2 linked regions of the Lentimonas sp. CC4 genome follow. The protein of the gene in region 1 interacts with the protein of each later gene in a pairwise test. Links are inferred from orthologs where the notes say so. Each region holds a gene or a part of one and is shown in the gene's direction. Other genes may lie near its edges.

Region 1 (9,153 bases):
TCAACGCCAATATTACAATGAGCCTACGCATCCAGCGCCCCTTTGAAACGGCGCAGCGCAGATCGATGACCGCGTTGGATAACCAGCCCAAATATGTGAATGCAACGAAGTAAAAATTAGCATCGTAATAGCTACAGATATAGTCACGCATCCACTGAGGATACTCGTGTTTCAAAAACTCATAGACCTCGGGACTTTGCCAAAAGCCCCAATACTCCCTAAAACCAGTGAGTAACAACAGCCACATCATAGCGACCACCACTAATATAGTCAGGAAATAGAATTGGTATCTAGGTGTTGTCGGCATCACGACTTAGATGATACGCAACGGCGCGGTGAGTCAGCTAGAAAGCTTAGAGTTTCAATCTAAGAATCTGGGCTAACGCCTGCTGCAGTCACTGGAACAGCTGAGCTAGAGCGGTTTTGACGAAATTGAAAGCGGTTAACATCTCGCAATGAAAGAATTTTACCAGTTTCTGCATAATTCTTCGATGTTTGCATCATCGACTCATACATACGCTTGTCTTCGATCTGCTTCGATGTCGTTCCAGTGCTGATTTGCGCCTGATCCTCCAATTGGGCGAGGCGGCCATTCCACTTAGAGATATCCATCTTTTTTTCAGGAAACTCCATCATTTCCGCCTTAAAACGCTCTTTGTCCTTGGTTTCCTCCATCGAAATGTTCGATCTCTTCGATCCAAGTGCAGAATAATGCGAGTCATATTGCTTAAACGGAAATGACTTTTTCATCAGATCCGACTGCTGTCCTCCCGACCAAGACTTCTGCTCAAATCGCTTCTGCGAGACTCCGGAGGCCTGTTTACCTAAAGAATCCACCCCAAATGCGTCACCATGTAACCAGGTGCCAGCCATGAGAAAGGCTGAAGTGATAAAAATAATGAGAGGGGCACGATTAAACATAAGGCAGCGAGATAATTAGGGAAACAAATCACAAATATCAAGAAAATCTCCCGATATGCCGGGGAAGAACTCCCCGACTCCGCCTTTGCAATATTGACGGACTGCAAACGAACCTTCTAAATCCGCCGTTTTCTAAAATGGCAACACAGACCACAGACTACGACTTTTCCGCAATCGAGCCAAAATGGCAGGATTTTTGGGAGCAAAACGCAACTTACAACGCTCAGGATTTCGAGGACAAACCTACGTTCTACATCCTCGACATGTTCCCCTACCCATCCGGCGCGGGCTTGCATATCGGACACCCTGAAGGCTACACAGCCAGCGATGCGCTAAAACGCTACAAAAAGGCCAAGGGCTTTAACGTGCTCCACCCGATGGGTTGGGATGCCTTCGGCCTGCCAACTGAGCAGTATGCGATCAAGACCGGCACGCACCCGAGTCTCACCACCAAGCAGAACGTCGCGCACTTTAAGACACAGCTCCGCCAACTCGGGTTCGCTTACGACTGGTCTCGCGAAGTGAACACCACCGATCCAGGCTACTACAAGTGGACGCAGTGGATCTTCATGCAGCTGTTCAAAAAGGGGCTCGCCTATGTGGATGAGAAGCCAGTCTGGTTCTGCCCCGACCTCGGCACCGTCCTTGCCAACGAGGAAGTGCTCAACACACCCGAAGGCCCACGCTCTGACCGCGGTAGCTTCCCCGTTGAGCGTCGCCCCATCCGTCAATGGGTGCTTCGTATTACTGAATATGGTGACAAATTGATCGCGGGCCTCAAAGACCTCGATTGGCCTGATTCCACGAAGCGCCTACAGGAAAACTGGATCGGTCGCAGTGAAGGTGCAGAAATCACCTTCGACATCGCGGGACATGACTCAGACCTCACCGTCTTCACGACTCGCCCAGACACACTCTTCGGTGCCACTTACATGGTGATCTCCCCCGAGCACCCGCTGCTCTCAAAAATAACTACCAGCGAGCAGAGCGACGCTGTGTTTGCTTACGCCGAGAAGGCAAAGAGCAAGTCCGACCTAGAACGTGCCGAATTGAGCAAAGAGAAGACCGGTGTTTGGACTGGCGCGATGGCGATCAACCCAGTCAACGGCAAAGAAATTCCGATTTGGGTGGCTGACTACGTGCTCATGACCTACGGCACCGGTGCCATCATGGCCGTGCCTGCGCACGATACACGCGACTTTGAATTCGCGAAGGAGTTCGACCTCGAAATCACCCAGGTGATCGACGACAACGGAGCCGCAGAGAAGGACGACAACGGCGCATTGACCGAGGCCTACACCGGCCCGGGCGACTTGATCAACTCTGGCGAGCAAACCGGCAAGAACTCTGAAGACGCCAAAAATGCGGTGATCGCTCAACTCGCAGCCGAAAAGCGCGGCGAAGCGACCGTCAACTTCAAGCTCCGTGACTGGCTCTTCTCTCGCCAACGCTACTGGGGCGAACCATTCCCCATCGCTTGGGTCAGCGAAGCCGATTACGCAAAGGTCAACGACGACTTCAAATCCGTCGAACGCCCAGTCAGTTGCCAAATCGACGGCGAGCTACGCTTTGCTGTAGCCTTGCCAGAAAGCGAACTACCACTCGCCCTACCAGAAGTCGAAAGCTACACGCCGTCCCCGGATGGCCAAAGTCCGCTCTCGAAAGCCGAAGCTTGGTTGCACATTTACGTGGATCCACAAACAGGTGCCACCTCCAACGAGCCTGTTGAAGGCTGGGTGAAGGCTTCTCGCGAAACGAATACCATGCCACAATGGGCAGGCTCTTGCTGGTATTACCTGCGCTACGTCGATCCGAAGAACACCGAAGCGCTCATCGACCCTGAGAAAGAGAAATACTGGGGCTACCCCGACCTCTACATCGGCGGTGCTGAGCACGCGGTGCTCCACTTACTCTATGCTCGCTTCTGGCACCACGTCCTCTTCGACCTCGGCGTCTTGAGCGATCCAGAACCATTTAAGAAACTCTTTCACCAAGGCATCATTCTCGGCGAAGACGGCGAAAAAATGTCCAAGAGCCGCGGCAATGTGGTCAGCCCAGAAAGTATCGTGGTCGACTACGGCGCAGATGCGCTACGCCTCTACTTGATGTTCCTCGGGCCGCTCGAAGCGATGAAGCCATGGAATACCAAGGGCATCGAAGGCATTGCACGCTTCCTTCGTAAGGCATGGCGCCTCGTCGTTGCTGAAGATGGCTCACGTAACGCCAAGATTGGTGCAACTGAGCAACTCGACGCTGAAACCGAACGCACGCTACATGCTTCGATCAAGAAGGTCACGGAAGACCACGAAGCCCTCGGCTTTAATACCGCAATCTCTCAAATGATGATATGCGTCAACCAACTTGGCAAAGCCGAAGCGCTGACACTCGAAGCGGTTGAATCGTTCATCAAGCTACTCGCACCACTGGCTCCACACATCGCTGAAGAACTCTGGCAGTTTCTCGGTCATTCCGGAAGCATTTCCGATGCGGGCTGGCCTACGCACGACGAGAGCAAGCTGAAGCAAGACACGGTTAAAATAATCTTCCAAGTGAACGGTAAATACCGTGGCGATGCGCAACTTCCTGCGGATGTCTCTAAGGATGACGCCATCGCAGCGGCGAAGGCACACGAACGTATTACGGCTCACATCGACGGTAAAACCATCAAGCGTGAAATCTATGTGCCTGGTAAGATCGTGAACATCGTAGCGGTTTAATGCGCAACACACTTCAGCCCTTTCGGAAAACACTCTACGGTCTAATCGCCGTAGGGTGTTTATCTATGGGGCTCACGACCGCACTGTCAGCCGACATGGCCGAGGGCTTGGCATTTGCAACCAGCGTCAAAGGTAACATTCAGATTACAGACACTAAAGGACAACTCACAGAACCGAACCTCCACGACACGCTCGTGCTCAACGGGGCCACCATTAAGACGGGGAAGAACGCGCACATCTTTTTTGCCCTTTCAAATGGTGTCGGTGTCGGAATCGGGTCAAGTTCTGAAGTCATCTTTGAGACTTATGTGCAGAAGTCCTTCCCTGAACGTAAGGAACGTCTCAGCTCTGAGCCCTCAGTATCGAACCTTTCGATACGCCTCGTAACTGGGAATCTCGCAATCGCCAGTAATCAACTCTCACCGCTCTCACAAGCGCTTGTGTATCTGCCGTCAGGCGACCTGCGCATTCACTCAGCTACCTGCATTGTGCAGCATGATGAACTAGGGTCGCACATTACTGCCCGTGAAGGCACTATCACATATTATTATCCAGATGGTGAAAAACGAGAGTTCATCGTAGAGTCGCAGAGCATTCGAATCAGCCCACAAAGCGCAAAGCTCGGCAAGGTCACCGAAAACATGACATGGACTTCGTTACCGGAAAGCATGGATAAATTTTCGAAAGCCACGCAACTCGCCAGTCAGCGCGTCCTCTTTAAAGCCGGTGACAATGGCAATCCGCCGCACGCCGTCCTGGTTGCCCCTACCGCGTTTTATGATCAGTCGATAGCGCGGCCCTACGAGTTCAACGATTAGACCATTCCTATGACTGCTCCCCTGTCGAAATTTCTACCTGAGACATTTGATCAGCGCCCGATCGGTCTAATTGCAGGCAAAGGTCGCTATCCAATACTCACCGCTGAGCGTATTCGAACAGCGGGACTACCGCTTCGCATCGTATCGTTTGCAGGCGAGACCGAGCAGTCATTGATCGACTCGATCCCAGCGAGTGAGCACATACAAATCAAGGTTGGACAACTAGGGAAGCTGCTCAAATCCCTACAAAAACTCGGTTGTGGCTATGCACTGATGGCTGGGCAAATCACACCTAGACGGTTGTTTCATGGCTTACACCCCGACCTTAAGGCGCTGAAGATTCTTAACAGTCTAAAAGTCAAAAACGCCGAAACCATATTTGGCGCAATCTCCAGCGAGATCGAGGCCGTCGGCATTTCCATGCTCGACGCGCGCACACTGCTCGATGATCAACTCGCTATCACCGGCTTGATGACTGCTGGGAAACTGAAGGCAGACATCACAGATATCGAGCACGGCATCCGCATAGCCAAAGGTATGGCCGACCTCGATGTAGGCCAAGGTGTGGTCGTGCGCCGTGGCACCGTATTGGCAGTCGAAGCCTACGAAGGCACCGACCCGATGCTACGCCGTGCAGGCACCTTTAAGACAGACGACCTAATTTTCGTAAAAACAGTAAAACGCGCACAAGACTACCGCTTTGACGTGCCCGTCTTTGGACAACGCACACTGGACGTCATGTATGAAGCAGGTATTCGCACCGCAGCTCTGGAAAGCGGCAGTGTCTTGATTCTCGACAAAGCAGACATTTTAGACAAAGCCCGATCCTTAAAAATTGAGCTGTATGGCTACGATGAGGCGTCATAATAACGGCGCATTGAGCCCATCGGGCAGTTTCGCAATCGTATATACATCGTAGCGATTACTCTTCCCCTCCAAGACATGACTCGGAGCAGGGCCAGCCAACTGAGGCGCTATACGCGGCCGCTTCACCACCACACGATAACGTGCACAAGACAAAGCAGCGTCCAGTAAGCCATCTGCATCTGGATCTGTTCCGACCAGCGAGTGAAAGACACGCATCTCTTTCTTCACCATCGCGCTCTTACTGCGCACCGGAAACATCGGATCGAGATAGACCACATCAGGCTGCTGATCAGCCGGTATCGTATTCAAATAGTTTAACGAGTCTGCTTCGATCAGCTCCATGCGCTCCAGCACCTCTTGTAATTCCGCATCTTCCGTCGCCGCGAAAGCGCGCGCCTGCAATAGGCCATCTTCCAGTAACGCACGCACCGCTGGCACACGCTCCAATAACGTCACACGGCAACCGAGACTCGACAACACAAAGCCATCTCCGCCAAGCCCTGCCGTCGCATCTAGCACATGTGGATGCACCCCCCCGCGCACGCCAACTGCCTTCGCAATCATCTGCCCTTTGCCACCACCTTGCTTGCGACGATACGTCACCGTGGCGCCATGAAAGTCGGCGCGAATATTCACACTATGATCTGGGCCTACTGCATGCAGCGTCAGCCCATCGGCCCCATAGACGAACACAAAGTCGTCCCCTGGACATTGATTCATCAAGAAACGTTGCACATGCTTCGCCTTCGCATCGCAGATCGAAGTGCCATCCACACAGCGCAAGGCCAAGCGCTCGCCCAACTGCTGAACATGAGGCAGTGAATCCGTGTTTAGAAAAACGATCGAAGATAAGGACATAGGATACAGTCAGGTCATAGTGTCACTAAACCGAGGGCAAGCCTACCATTCCTCCAAATATCAATCAACTGGCACCAACCGCACGATACGATCGGGTCCATTCAGCACGACATATAAAGCCCCATCCGGGCCACTCGCCACATCGCGCACACGCCCTAGATCGTTTATGATGATTTCATCTGAAACGACCTCACCTCCCTCAATGCTCAGACGATGTAACTCCTGAGACGCCAGACCGCCTGCAAATAGATCATTCTTCCAATTCGGAAACAGATCGCCTTCGTAAAAATCAATGCCGCAGACTGCGATCGACGGTGTCCAATAATGCGCCGGTTGCTCCATCCCCTCCTTTGCGGTCATCGCGGAGATCGGCTTCCCGTTATAGTTCATACCATGTGTAATAACCGGCCAGCCATAATTCCGCCCGCGCTCGATACAGTTGATCTCATCGCCACCGCGCGGCCCATGCTCGGACTCCCACAGCGCACCTGTTTGCGGGTGCAAATCGAGTCCCTGCGGATTGCGGTTCCCATACGCCCAAGTGCTCGGATAAGCACCCTCACTGTCGGCAAATGGATTATCGCTCGGAATACGTCCATCATCATGCACCCGATGAATCTTACCATTCGGCCGTGTCAGATCCTGCGCCATTTCCATCGCACCGCGGTCGCCGATGCCAAAAAACAAATACCCATCTTTAAAAACAAGACGTGTCCCAAAATGCACACCAGCCGAACGATGATATTCGAACGGCACCTCAAAAATCACCTGCTCATCTACCCACATGCCGTCACGAATACGTCCGCGTAGGATCTTTGTCATTCCCTGCGCCTTACCATCGCGCTCACCGCCACTCGCGGCTATCCCAAGGTAGATCCAACCATTATCCTCATAATCTGGATGTAGCGCTACCTCCATCAACCCTCCCTGCCCGTGCGACCATACCTTAGGCGTGCCGCTGATCGGCTCAGACAGCACACCCGCTCGTGCCACACGCAAGGCTCCAGCACGCTCTGTGATTAACAATCCACCATCAGGCAAAAACGCCACCGACCACGGCAACGCTAATCCGTCGACCACCGTCTCGACTTCAAACCGATACCCGCCAGCAGAATACACACCCTCAGCGACCGGCACCAAAACCTGTCCCGCTCGGTCCTTCTTTTGACGCATCTCCTGGATGTAAATCTCCAATGAGCGCACCTGCGAATCAGTTAACAACAAGCCAAATGGAGGCATTCCCATCTCCAAATTGCCGTTCCTCACATAATCCATAAACGTTAATTGTTCATTGATTTGCTGCCAATCCCCCACAAGTAACGAGCTCGCTTGGCCTCCTTCCAAGTTTTCACCGTGGCAGCTCGCACAATGTTGATTGAACAACTCCTGCACCTCGCCCGTGCCGATACGATTTTGCCCAAACAACGCAATTGGCAACAGGCAGCAAGCCACTCCTCGATAAACACTTGTTAACATGCCAAAATGCTAGGCAGAATGATTGAATATGCAAAAAGATTGCGACGACACTTTTAAAGCACTTACCCTGCTGTCATGAACTTTATCGAATACTGGCATACGCTGCTCCTCCAAGATGGCAGCCTGCAGCTACATGACTCTTGGCAACTCGTCAGTATGATCGTGCTCTTTGCGCTTTGCGCTAGAACGATCGGGCGTAGAGCCAATACACTCATCACTTCGCAAAGTAACCCCCTGCATTGGATCAAGCGTAACCTATGCTTTCTTGTATTCTGGTTAGTCATCACATGCGCCACCGTGGTTTGCTCCTCACTGCAAATCGAAACCCCGGCATTTCATTTCTTTACGATTCTAGGCTCCGTATGGATCATTATCGGTCTGCTCACTAGCTTCATTCCTGTTCAATTCTGGGCAAAATCGATAGCATCGATCGGCTACTTAATGACTGCTTGCTTCTTTTTATCTCAAATTGATGGCGACGCACATCTACTCCAAGACCTGCATTTTACAGTCGGCTCCATTGATGTCTCAGCGTGGGGCATCATCACAGGGGTCATCGCCTTTGCATTCACCCTATGGGTCAGCCTCGCGATGGCGAGTTTGATTGAGACTCAGCTACAACGTGTGCCAAGGCTCAGCCCTTCTTTGCAAGTGCTGATCGCAAAGATCGTTCGTATCGCATTCATCGTCGGCGCCTCTGCAGTTGCAATGAGCTCCATGGGCATCAACCTATCAGCCTTCGCCGTGCTGGGTGGTGCTGTTGGCTTAGGTCTTGGTTTTGGTCTCCAAAAAGTCGTCTCCAACTTCATTAGCGGCATCCTCCTGTTGATCGATAATTCAATCAAACCGGGCGACGTCATTGAAATCGACGGCACCTATGGTTGGATCAATAACCTGCGCGCACGCTACGCCTCCGTCATCACCCGCGACGGCACGGAGCATCTGATCCCCAACGAAGATTTAATTACGCAGCGGGTCATCAACTGGAGCTTCACCAATAACCTAGTGCGCATACGAGTGCCCATCGGCGTCTCTTATAATTCAGACCCGCACCAATGCGTAAAACTCGTCATTGACGCAGCCAGCACCGTCGACCGTGTGTTGGCAGACCCCCCAGCGAATTGCCACGTAATCGGCTTCGGCGATAACTCCATTGACCTCGAGCTACGCTGCTGGATCTCAGATCCCGCCAATGGCGTCGCTAATGTAAAGAGCCAAGTCCTTCTCAATATATGGGATAGCTTTAAAGCCAATAATATCGAGATTCCGTTCCCACAACGCGACCTACACATTCGCTCCAGCGATGTGCCACTTACAGCCACTGAGCAAACCACTAGCGAACAAAGCTAGAATAGCGAATTATCTCACTTTTTCCATATGTCCAACGCTAAGAAAATCCGACTCGACGAATTACTTGTCGCCCAAGGTCTCGCCGACACACGTTCCCGCGCCAAAGCCCTCATTCTCGCAGGCAAGGTTAAGCTCGGCACCGATCG
Region 2 (8,895 bases), 710 kb from region 1 along the record:
ATGCGACGCGGTTCGAGAGTGCTCATTTGGGTTACATAAACATTTAAAGCATGGCCACCTTGAGAAGATTTATGAGAACGGGTTAGCACATCGTTTGAGAAAACGAGATGTCGCTGTTCTACAGCAAGCACCCGTCCCTGTTTACGATGAGGACGGAACGATTTTGGGGGATTTGAATGCTGATCTACTCGTCTCCAATGAGCTGATCGTAGAGCTCAAAGCCGTTCGAGCGGCAAACGATGACCATGTCGCTCAATTGTTGGGCTATCTGCGAGGCAGCGGAAAACGCTACGGCTTGTTAATCAATTTCGGTAGCCCAAAACTTTTTATCAAACGCTATGTTTTGGATCCCGCATGATAGTTTTCGTGCTTTTTTGTGCCTTTTCGTGGCCAAAAGCATCCATCGTCCTCATTTCATTTTACGTCTATCTAATTCTCAACTAGCGTTCTAAAACCGAAAACCACCCACAGCAGGAATCACTTTAGCCACGAAGAGGCACAAAAGTCACAAAAACTAGGAGGATGGATACTATAGAGATAGAGGCAATGCATCCATTATGTGACGCGGTTCGAGAATGCTCGCTTGGGTGACACCAGCACTTTTTTATCACACGCTATATTAGATCCATCGTAATAGTTTTTGTGCTTTTTTGTGCCTTTTCGTGGCCAAAATAATACAGTAGTTTCAATTTCCAGTTTTCCTAAGATTTTCCATCCATGCCCGACACACAAAACGAAATCGCTAAACTTCGCGCTGAAATCGCGAAGCACGACGAACGCTATTACAAGGACGCGCTCCCGAGTATCGACGACCAGGCCTACGATCGACTGAAGGCGCAACTCGCCGAGCTCGAAGCTACCAGCCCTGAATTTGACTTTGGCGACTCTCCCACGAAAACGGTCGGCGATGACCGCCTTGAAGCGTTCGAGAGCTACACGCACCGCGTGCCAATGCTCAGCCTCGACAACACTTACAGTATGGAGGAGCTGATCGAATTTGGCAACCGCCTCGAAAAGCGCTTCCCCGAGCAAACACTCAACTACCTCGTTGAGCCAAAGATCGACGGCGTGGCCGTGAGCCTCACCTACGAACACGGCAAATTCGTGCGTGCCGTCTCGCGTGGCAACGGCACCGAGGGTGACGACATCACTCAGAACGTCCGTCCGATTGCAGGCCTACCCATGTCCATCGACAACGCACCTGACATCCTCGAAGTGCGCGGCGAAATCTATATGCGCCACGACGAATTCGAGCGCATCAACACACTTCGTGAAGCTGAAGGCCAACAGCTCTATGCCAACCCCCGCAACCTCGCGGCAGGCACCATAAAACTGCTCGACCCCTCGGAAGCCCGCACACGCACACTCGACATCGTGCTCTACGGCGTCGGTGCTTGTGAGCCTGCCCGCTTCTTCAGCCATCAAGCCGAAATCCACGAAAAGCTCAAAGGCTGGGGTTTCTCAGTATTGGAAAAGATCTGGCTAACCGACACCATTGAACAAGCTTGGAGCAGTATTGAAGAGTTGGATACACTGCGCCAGAAATTCACCTACCCCACCGATGGTGCAGTCGTCAAACTCGACGACTTCCGCCTGCAAGACGAAGCAGGCTTCACGTCCAAAGCGCCGCGCTGGGCGATTTCCTACAAGTTTGAAGCTGAACGCGCGGAAACTTTGCTTAAAGAGATCAGCCTGCAGATCGGCCGCACGGGAGCAGTCACTCCGGTCGCAATTCTTGAGCCAGTGCAACTCGCAGGCACCACCGTCTCACGTGCCACACTGCACAATGAAGATGAGATCCGCCGTAAAGACATTCGCCCCGGCGACACCGTGCTGGTGCAAAAAGCCGGCGAGATCATCCCGCAGATTCTAAGCGTCAACAAAGACAAGCGCCCTGCTGACAGCCAACCATTCGACTTTGGCACACATTTGGAATCACTCGGTATCATTGCCGAGCGCGATCCCAACGAAGCGGTTTGGCGCATCACGAGTCAAGACGACCCTATCCGTCAACAACGCGCGCTGCAACACTTCGCCAGCCGCGCCTGCATGGACATTGAAAACCTCGGCACCGCCGTGGTGGAGCAACTCGTCTCACGTGGTCTGGCGAAAACACAGGCCGATCTCTACACACTCGACGCCGATCAACTACTCGAGCTCGATAAATTCGCAGAGAAATCGGCAACCAATTTAATCGCAGCACTCGAAACGAGTAAGACGCGCGCACTCTGGCAATTGATTCACGGCCTCGGCATTCCGCACGTTGGCAAGCAATCCGCCAAAGATCTCGAAGCCAACTTTGAGTCACTCGATGCGATCGCCGCAGCCAGCGAAGAACAACTCGAAGAAGTGGACGGCATCGGCTCGATCATGGCACAAAGCTTGCACGCATGGTTCGCCGAACCAAGCCACATTGAACTGATTGACCGCTTACGCGAATACGGGCTGAACTTTCAATCCGCGCGCACCGACACTTCGGATAGCGCCTTAGCAGGCAAGATCTTCGTGCTCACGGGTTCGTTGCCTACCCTCACCCGCAGCGAGGCCACCGCGTTGATCGAACAAGTCGGCGGACGCACCAGCTCCAGCGTCAGCAAGAAGACCGACTATGTGATCGCCGGCGAAGCCAGCGGTTCGAAATATGCGAAGGCAGTGAAGTTGGAACTCACGATCCTCGACGAAGCCGCGTTCAAAAGTCTTGTTGCTGGCTAAACGGTCTAGGCTGTTGCAATTCACCTGTAGGGGCTTTGCTCGCGAAGACCGCGATACCACGAAACCGACTCGAACCTTCCAAACACCAACCACATTCGCGGGCTCCGACAAGCAGAGCCCCTACGATTCAGACGCACGCCGCTAGCGTTTCTTCTTCAACCAGCCTTGCTTACCTGCGATGCTTTTGAGTTCCTGCTCAGGTGCATACGCCTTTGGGATCATTGAAAAACGTTGCAAAAATGTCAGCGCATTGCGCAGCCCTGTCACGGGGTTGCGTTGCTTCTTTAGATCATCAGACGACAAACTCTGCAAACCTGAGACATAAGCGGTGACCAGCGCATCGCATTCGCTCCATGCCGCTGGATCGTTATCATACATGTAAGCCTCAAGGAGGCGCATCATGCGATCATATCCATCTAAATCGGCCGCACTCGCGCGCACCTCAGCTGCGATTTCGGCACGCTTTGCCACTGTTGCTTCGGCTGAGAGCCGACCATCTGTGCCACCATCCGCAGGACGAGGACGTAGTGGGCGCACCCAAACATTACGATAACGCACCGGATTGCCGTGATCTTGCAGCTGTATACGTCCCTGCTCTGGATAGGCCTTGGTTAATGGTTTACGTTTTTTGAATCCACCTCCGCCATCGAGCGGTGTGCTGTCTTGCACGACGACTCCATTGACTAAAACAGTCATCGATCCTTCATCCAACACGACGCCGTCTTTAACGATTGGGCGACGAAAGATAATATCATAACTCTGCCACTGCCCTGGCGCGCGTAATGCGTTGGCCGCTGGAGGCATGACACCATACACAGCGCCTGCCATGCCATCGGCATACGACGGGTTGTTGTAATTATCAAGCACCTGCACTTCGATGCCACCAGGGAGGAACACGCCGCTATTGCCTCGTTTCTGACTATCTCCGGGAAGTTGCTTTTCGTGTGACCATTCAATGTGCAGCTGACAATCGCCAAACTCAGCCTGTGTTTCGATGTAACCTGCACCACCGACACCAAGCATATAGCCCGCCTGTGAAGTCCAATCTGACTTACGTTTGCCCTTCGGCTTCACGTGTTGCCAGTTACGCTGAAACGATTCGGTCGTGCCATCAAACAATACCAGCGCATCGGAAGGCGCATCGCCGATCTTCACCCCAGGCTCGACACGTGGTGGTTGCGGACGGTTTTGATCGTGCACTGCCCACGGATGATTCGCATCTGGGGCATCGCCGAAGAAAGCATTGTCGGCGATGACAGATAGAGGCAGGCACAAAAATGCCGCAATGAAACGAGAATCGAGGGCGATTTTCATAATGTAATTAAAGGATCAGAAGGGACGCACGCGAATTAAAGAAGCTTTTTGACCCTCGGCCCGACATCTGGATCGGTAGCCAAGGGCTTGAAGAGCCTTTTAACTTCGCGAGCTGTGGTCCGATCGATTTTGCGACCTTCATAGCCGCTAACGATCGCATCTTTCAACTCAACCGTTGAAGCGCCTTGGATCAATTCAACGGCAAATTCCACCTTAGCGCGACTATCACCAGTGATATCATCCTTACTAAAGACACGCTTCAGGCCACGCAGTGCAGCCGTCTGATCCGCATCCGACACGCCGTCCGAGTTGTAGAGTGAGCTCCACACCTGAGCAGCGGGAAGATCCGACCAGCGTGAGAGCGATTTGATCGCGTCCCCACGGAGTGGGCTATCTGTGGCAATCAACTGTTGCAAATACTGAGCAACTGGCTCGCAAGAGATACCATCCAAAATCGCCAGCACCCCTTTGCGAGCGTCATCGCTTGGAGCAGATTGCAGAGCAGGCAAATAATACTCGGTCCACTGATACTGAGCTCCGCCGACATTATCGGAAAGCTTCTTCAGGCTCCCTTGTGCAGCACGCATCATACTATCCTGAGTTACAATAATGTTCAGCAGAGTGCGAATGCTCTCTCCGTCTCCGATTGATTCCATCGCTTTGAATGCAGCCTTACGCACATCCTCGTCATTGCCGGGTTGTGCCAACTCGTTGGCCACAGCGGTCACGCCGTCGGTATTACGCAATTCGAGAAGCTGAAATCCAGCCACTTGAGCGGCTGGATTGCTCTTATCCTTGGCAGCGCTCAGCAGCGCCGCATCGGCAGAAGGCACATTCAAGCGCGACAATGCTTCCGAGACGACAGCATCGCTGCTATTCTTTAAATACAGTGCATACAACGGCTCATAACTTTTAATCGTGCCGATCACACCCAGCGTGCGAATTGCACTTTGTTTCACCGATGCTGAAGGCGACTGCAACAACGCTAATACCGCGTCTTCATACTGTGTCAGATTAAGATCTGCGATCGCAGCAAGCACGACTGTTTGATCCACCTCGGACATGCTAGGCAGTAGCGCAATCGCATCTCCTGCGATTGGAGAACCAATTGCAACGCGAACCATTGACTCGCCTTCAGGGAAGGATTCATCCTTCAAAACGATCTGGAGTGTATCCATGGCTCCACTGGCATCCAACACCGTTTGCTGTTCGTAGGCTGCGACACGCACGACGCTACTTGATGCCGTAGTCGCTAGGACGCGTGCGGCATCGGAGCTGATATTGCCATGATCCAGCAAGGCCAATTCGATCGAAGTTTTCAGCGCAGCATCCGCTTTAGAATATTTAGATAGCAACGCAGCTGATGCATCTGCCCCGCCGATTTTCCCCAAAGCCAGAGCAGCCGGTGCCGCCATCTCGGGGGAACCGTTGGATAATACGACACCGATTGCCGGAACGGCCGCAGGATCGCCACGATATGCTAGCGCATCGAGGTAAGCGATTTGAGCGTCTTGCTTAAGGGCAGCTACCAGAGCTTCGGTTGCTTTGGGCGAGGAATTCGCAGCCAACGCACGGCGTGCACAATCCGCGATATGAGCATCCGGATCGTTTAGCAATGCCGCCAAGGGCGCCACCGATGCTTCGTCGCCAATTAGTGCCAAGACACGGATCGACCAGTCACGAGTCGCAAACGGCTTGCCTGGCCCGATATTTTCCAGCAACTGCGCCTCCGATGCGGCACGCTCTGTAGCAGGCGTATCAAGTAGCACCTGTCGCAATTCGAGGCGAGCCGACTGGCGCTCTTTATAGTTATCGGAGTTGAGGTTCGTAATTAAACCACTGAGATCGGCCGCAAATGATGCGGAGGCGATCGCAAGTAGCGAAGTGAAAGAGGTAATTCTCTTAATCATTTAATATAAGGATTGAAATTTGAATATGGATGATGGCTCACAAAATTGCCTTAAGCGGGCAGTTCATAACCAGCACGACGTGGACGATCCATCCAGCGGAGGGCATCGGCATCACCGAGGATCATTTCCGCAGCTGGATCCCAACGGATGGGACGTTTCATACGCTCGGCAATACCTGAAAGCTGGCAGATCGTGCCAGTTCGGTGCCCTACAGTTGCCGGGCAAATTGGCGTGCGCCTCGTCTTGATGCAATCCACCCACGCACCGCGATGCTCAGGAGAAACATAGAGTCGGGTATCAGTTGGCGACAGCGGTCGTTTAGCCATACTTGGCACGGACGTCGTCAACTTACCACCTCGACTGACCATAACCTCCCCTTCCGTTCCGATGAAACGAATCTGGTGCCCCTTCATATCCGGATGATCGCGAATGACTTTAACACCGTCAGCGTATTGATGATACTGATACCTTTCCCCCTCGTAGCCCTTCGGCATATAGAGTGTTGGCCCTGAATCATCCATACCCAGTGCCCATTGAATGATGTCAAAATGGTGCGCACCCCAATCACCGTTTTTGCGGGAACCGTATTCCCAATAGGAGCGCCAACCACCACCGAAGGAGCCTTTTACACGCTCTGCGGTATAAGGTTCATACGGGGCAGGCCCTAACCACTTATCATAATTAAAGCCCTCTGGAATTGGCTGTTCGGCTCCCAGTTTAGCAGGAGGAAATCCGCCAAGCTGTGCATAGGCTTCCTTAATCTCACCGATCCATCCGTTACGCACGATCTCAGCTGCTTTGCGAAACGCATTGTCGGAGCGTTGCATCGAGCCGACCTGTAGCACCGTGCCGTAACGTGCCTCAGCCTCGACCATGGCTTTGCCTTCGTCGATCGTGAGCGTCATAGGCTTCTCAACATACACATCCTTACCCGCACGCATCGCGGCTATGGCGATGGCAGCATGCCAGTGATCCGGCGTCACGATAACGACTGCATCGACCGAAGGATCATTGATGATGTCTTCGTAGTCAGGCGTGGCAGCCACGTCGGCGTAGCCGCGCTTTGCCATTTCATTCTGCCCAAACTTCAACCTGTCAGGCTTCACATCACAGACATAGGTCGGCTGCACATCAGATCTCCCCGTAATACCAAGTAGAGCGCGAACCTGTAAGCCCATACCGATGTAAGCTATGTTGATACGGCTATTGGCACCGCCCTTCCCATTGATGCCTAGCGTTTCCGAGCGAAGAATCATCGGTGCCGCAAATAAAGAGGCTCCGAGTGCCGCGCTTTGCTTTAGAAATGAGCGACGTGATTTTTTAGATGAATAATTCATTATAATAAATTTTAAGTTACAATTAAGTCCAAAGATCCTCGCAAGCTGCCCAACCCGCGCGGGCTGGTTCCTTAACAAAGACGTTCAATTCTGGGCGGTTGGTGATGCGCATGTTTTTAGAGTTCCACTCAATGCGGCCACCAAAGCGCTGTGCAAGCACACCGAGTAAAGCGACTTCAGACATCGGCGCAGCATAACCGAAGTTTACTTCGTAAGCTTACCGCTGGGTGTGGTATCCGCTTCGATATCACCGCATGCAAACTGAATGCCAGCGAGATAATGTTTTAGCATCAGTGGATTTGCGAAGATATGATCGTTATGTCCGATACTGGTATAGAACATACGTCCCTCGCCTACGCCCTTCACCCAAGCAACGGGATAGTCATTGTCCTCACGGCTCATACCTTTGACCTTATCACTGCGCTCGGGATCAAGATGCAGTAAAATGCGCAAGTTCTCGCGCGAGTATGGCTCAGAGCGAAATTGGTAGATTTCTTCGACCAACGCGAAATCGTCCATACCATCAAACACTGGCTTCATGGTGCCATGCTCAGGATCTTCGACCACAATCGTCACATTATTAGTATGACGCCACGGGTGACCTTCGAAGTAAGCGCCCATTGCGTCGCCATAGGCTTCATTATGATAGCAAGAGTCAGTCGCAGCGTGAATTCCAACGAGGCCTCCGCCCTGATTGACGTATTTAATTAGATTACCAACGAGTCGTTCGTGACGCGCTTGTAGGAACGCCCACTCTTCCTTCGAAAACTTCTTTTTCTGCTTCCGATTTGGCATAAAGAAATCCTGCGTCGGGCTGAGAAGCACCACCGCGTCAAATGTCTTTAAAGCTTCGGGCTCGAAGTTTGCAGGATCGTCGCTCACCACTGCCGTATAGGCGCCGGAGGATGTGCCCATGGCTTCAAGCGCAAATTTACCAACAGGAATCGACTTGTGGCGAAAGCCTTGTGTCGCGCTGTAAACCAAAATACGGCGTTCTTCTTTCGGAGTCGCAATCGCCTCCTGCGGCAACGCGGCTTCAATTGCTTTGGTCTGCTGCGGAGAGACTGGCTTATCTTTAAAAGTCGGCACCCAACTAGACGCCGCACTGAGTGAGCCCGCCAACACTAGGCAGGAAGCTGTAAGGATTTTATTCATATTTGGTGGGGTGAACAGAGAAAAGCGAGTCTGCCCGTATGTTCAGGCGAGCAGACTCAATTGTTAACTTAAACTTCAGTATCGGAACCCAACGGTTTGCGCTTTACAGGCTTCGACTCGACGTCGACATCCATCGCAGTGCGAATGTCATCCTCGATTCCGGACGTGGCTTTTTTGAACTCGCGCACCGACTTACCAAAGGACTTAAAGAGTTCCGGCATACGTTTCGCACCAAAAAAAAGTAGCACGACCGCACCGATCATAATGATCTCAGGCGTGTTCAGATTCTGGAGAAAAGCGAGTGGTGTCATGTTCATAGGACTGCTCCTTATTATTGTTTGTCTTTGTCGAAAGCTGCGTCGAAGGCGACATTGCTCGGCGCGAAGTCGAGCGCACGAGTGAACGCACACGCCTCAGCACCTCCATGGAAACGATCCATGCGGCTATCTTCCCACTCGATGGAAAGT

The links.
Region 2: the proteins of leuS (region 1) and ligA interact in binary tests that used the Escherichia coli proteins (3 or more experiments, as listed by UniProt). The link is inferred for Lentimonas sp. CC4 from one-to-one orthologs.

What each region holds. Positions count from the first base shown.
Region 1 is NZ_CACVBO010000001.1:3,244,577-3,253,729, forward strand. Bases 712-3,848 are described here. They hold leuS (leucine--tRNA ligase), read left to right. Parts: upstream 712-1,058; coding sequence 1,059-3,638; downstream 3,639-3,848. Other genes in these bases: GZZ87_RS13865 (hypothetical protein), read right to left, coding at 712-921; GZZ87_RS13875 (hypothetical protein), read left to right, coding at 3,638-3,848. Outside these bases: GZZ87_RS13860 (hypothetical protein), read right to left, coding at 1-307; more of GZZ87_RS13865, read right to left, coding at 367-711; more of GZZ87_RS13875, read left to right, coding at 3,849-4,456; UDP-2,3-diacylglucosamine diphosphatase LpxI, read left to right, coding at 4,466-5,323; GZZ87_RS13885 (class I SAM-dependent methyltransferase), read right to left, coding at 5,318-6,181; GZZ87_RS13890 (PQQ-dependent sugar dehydrogenase), read right to left, coding at 6,242-7,657; GZZ87_RS13895 (mechanosensitive ion channel domain-containing protein), read left to right, coding at 7,733-9,007; GZZ87_RS13900 (TlyA family RNA methyltransferase), read left to right, coding at 9,035-9,153.
Region 2 is NZ_CACVBO010000001.1:2,534,534-2,543,428, reverse strand. What follows is about bases 336-3,214. They hold ligA (NAD-dependent DNA ligase LigA), read left to right. Parts: upstream 336-717; coding sequence 718-2,712; downstream 2,713-3,214. Other genes in these bases: GZZ87_RS10880 (DUF1080 domain-containing protein), read right to left, coding at 2,854-3,214; GZZ87_RS10890 (GxxExxY protein), read left to right, coding at 336-358. Also shown: more of GZZ87_RS10890, read left to right, coding at 1-335; more of GZZ87_RS10880, read right to left, coding at 3,215-4,026; GZZ87_RS10875 (HEAT repeat domain-containing protein), read right to left, coding at 4,062-5,936; GZZ87_RS10870 (Gfo/Idh/MocA family oxidoreductase), read right to left, coding at 5,987-7,273; GZZ87_RS10865 (hypothetical protein), read right to left, coding at 7,296-7,457; GZZ87_RS10860 (ThuA domain-containing protein), read right to left, coding at 7,478-8,428; GZZ87_RS10855 (twin-arginine translocase TatA/TatE family subunit), read right to left, coding at 8,497-8,739; GZZ87_RS10850 (sugar phosphate isomerase/epimerase family protein), read right to left, coding at 8,760-8,895. UniProt on the Escherichia coli protein: DNA ligase that catalyzes the formation of phosphodiester linkages between 5'-phosphoryl and 3'-hydroxyl groups in double-stranded DNA using NAD as a coenzyme and as the energy source for the reaction.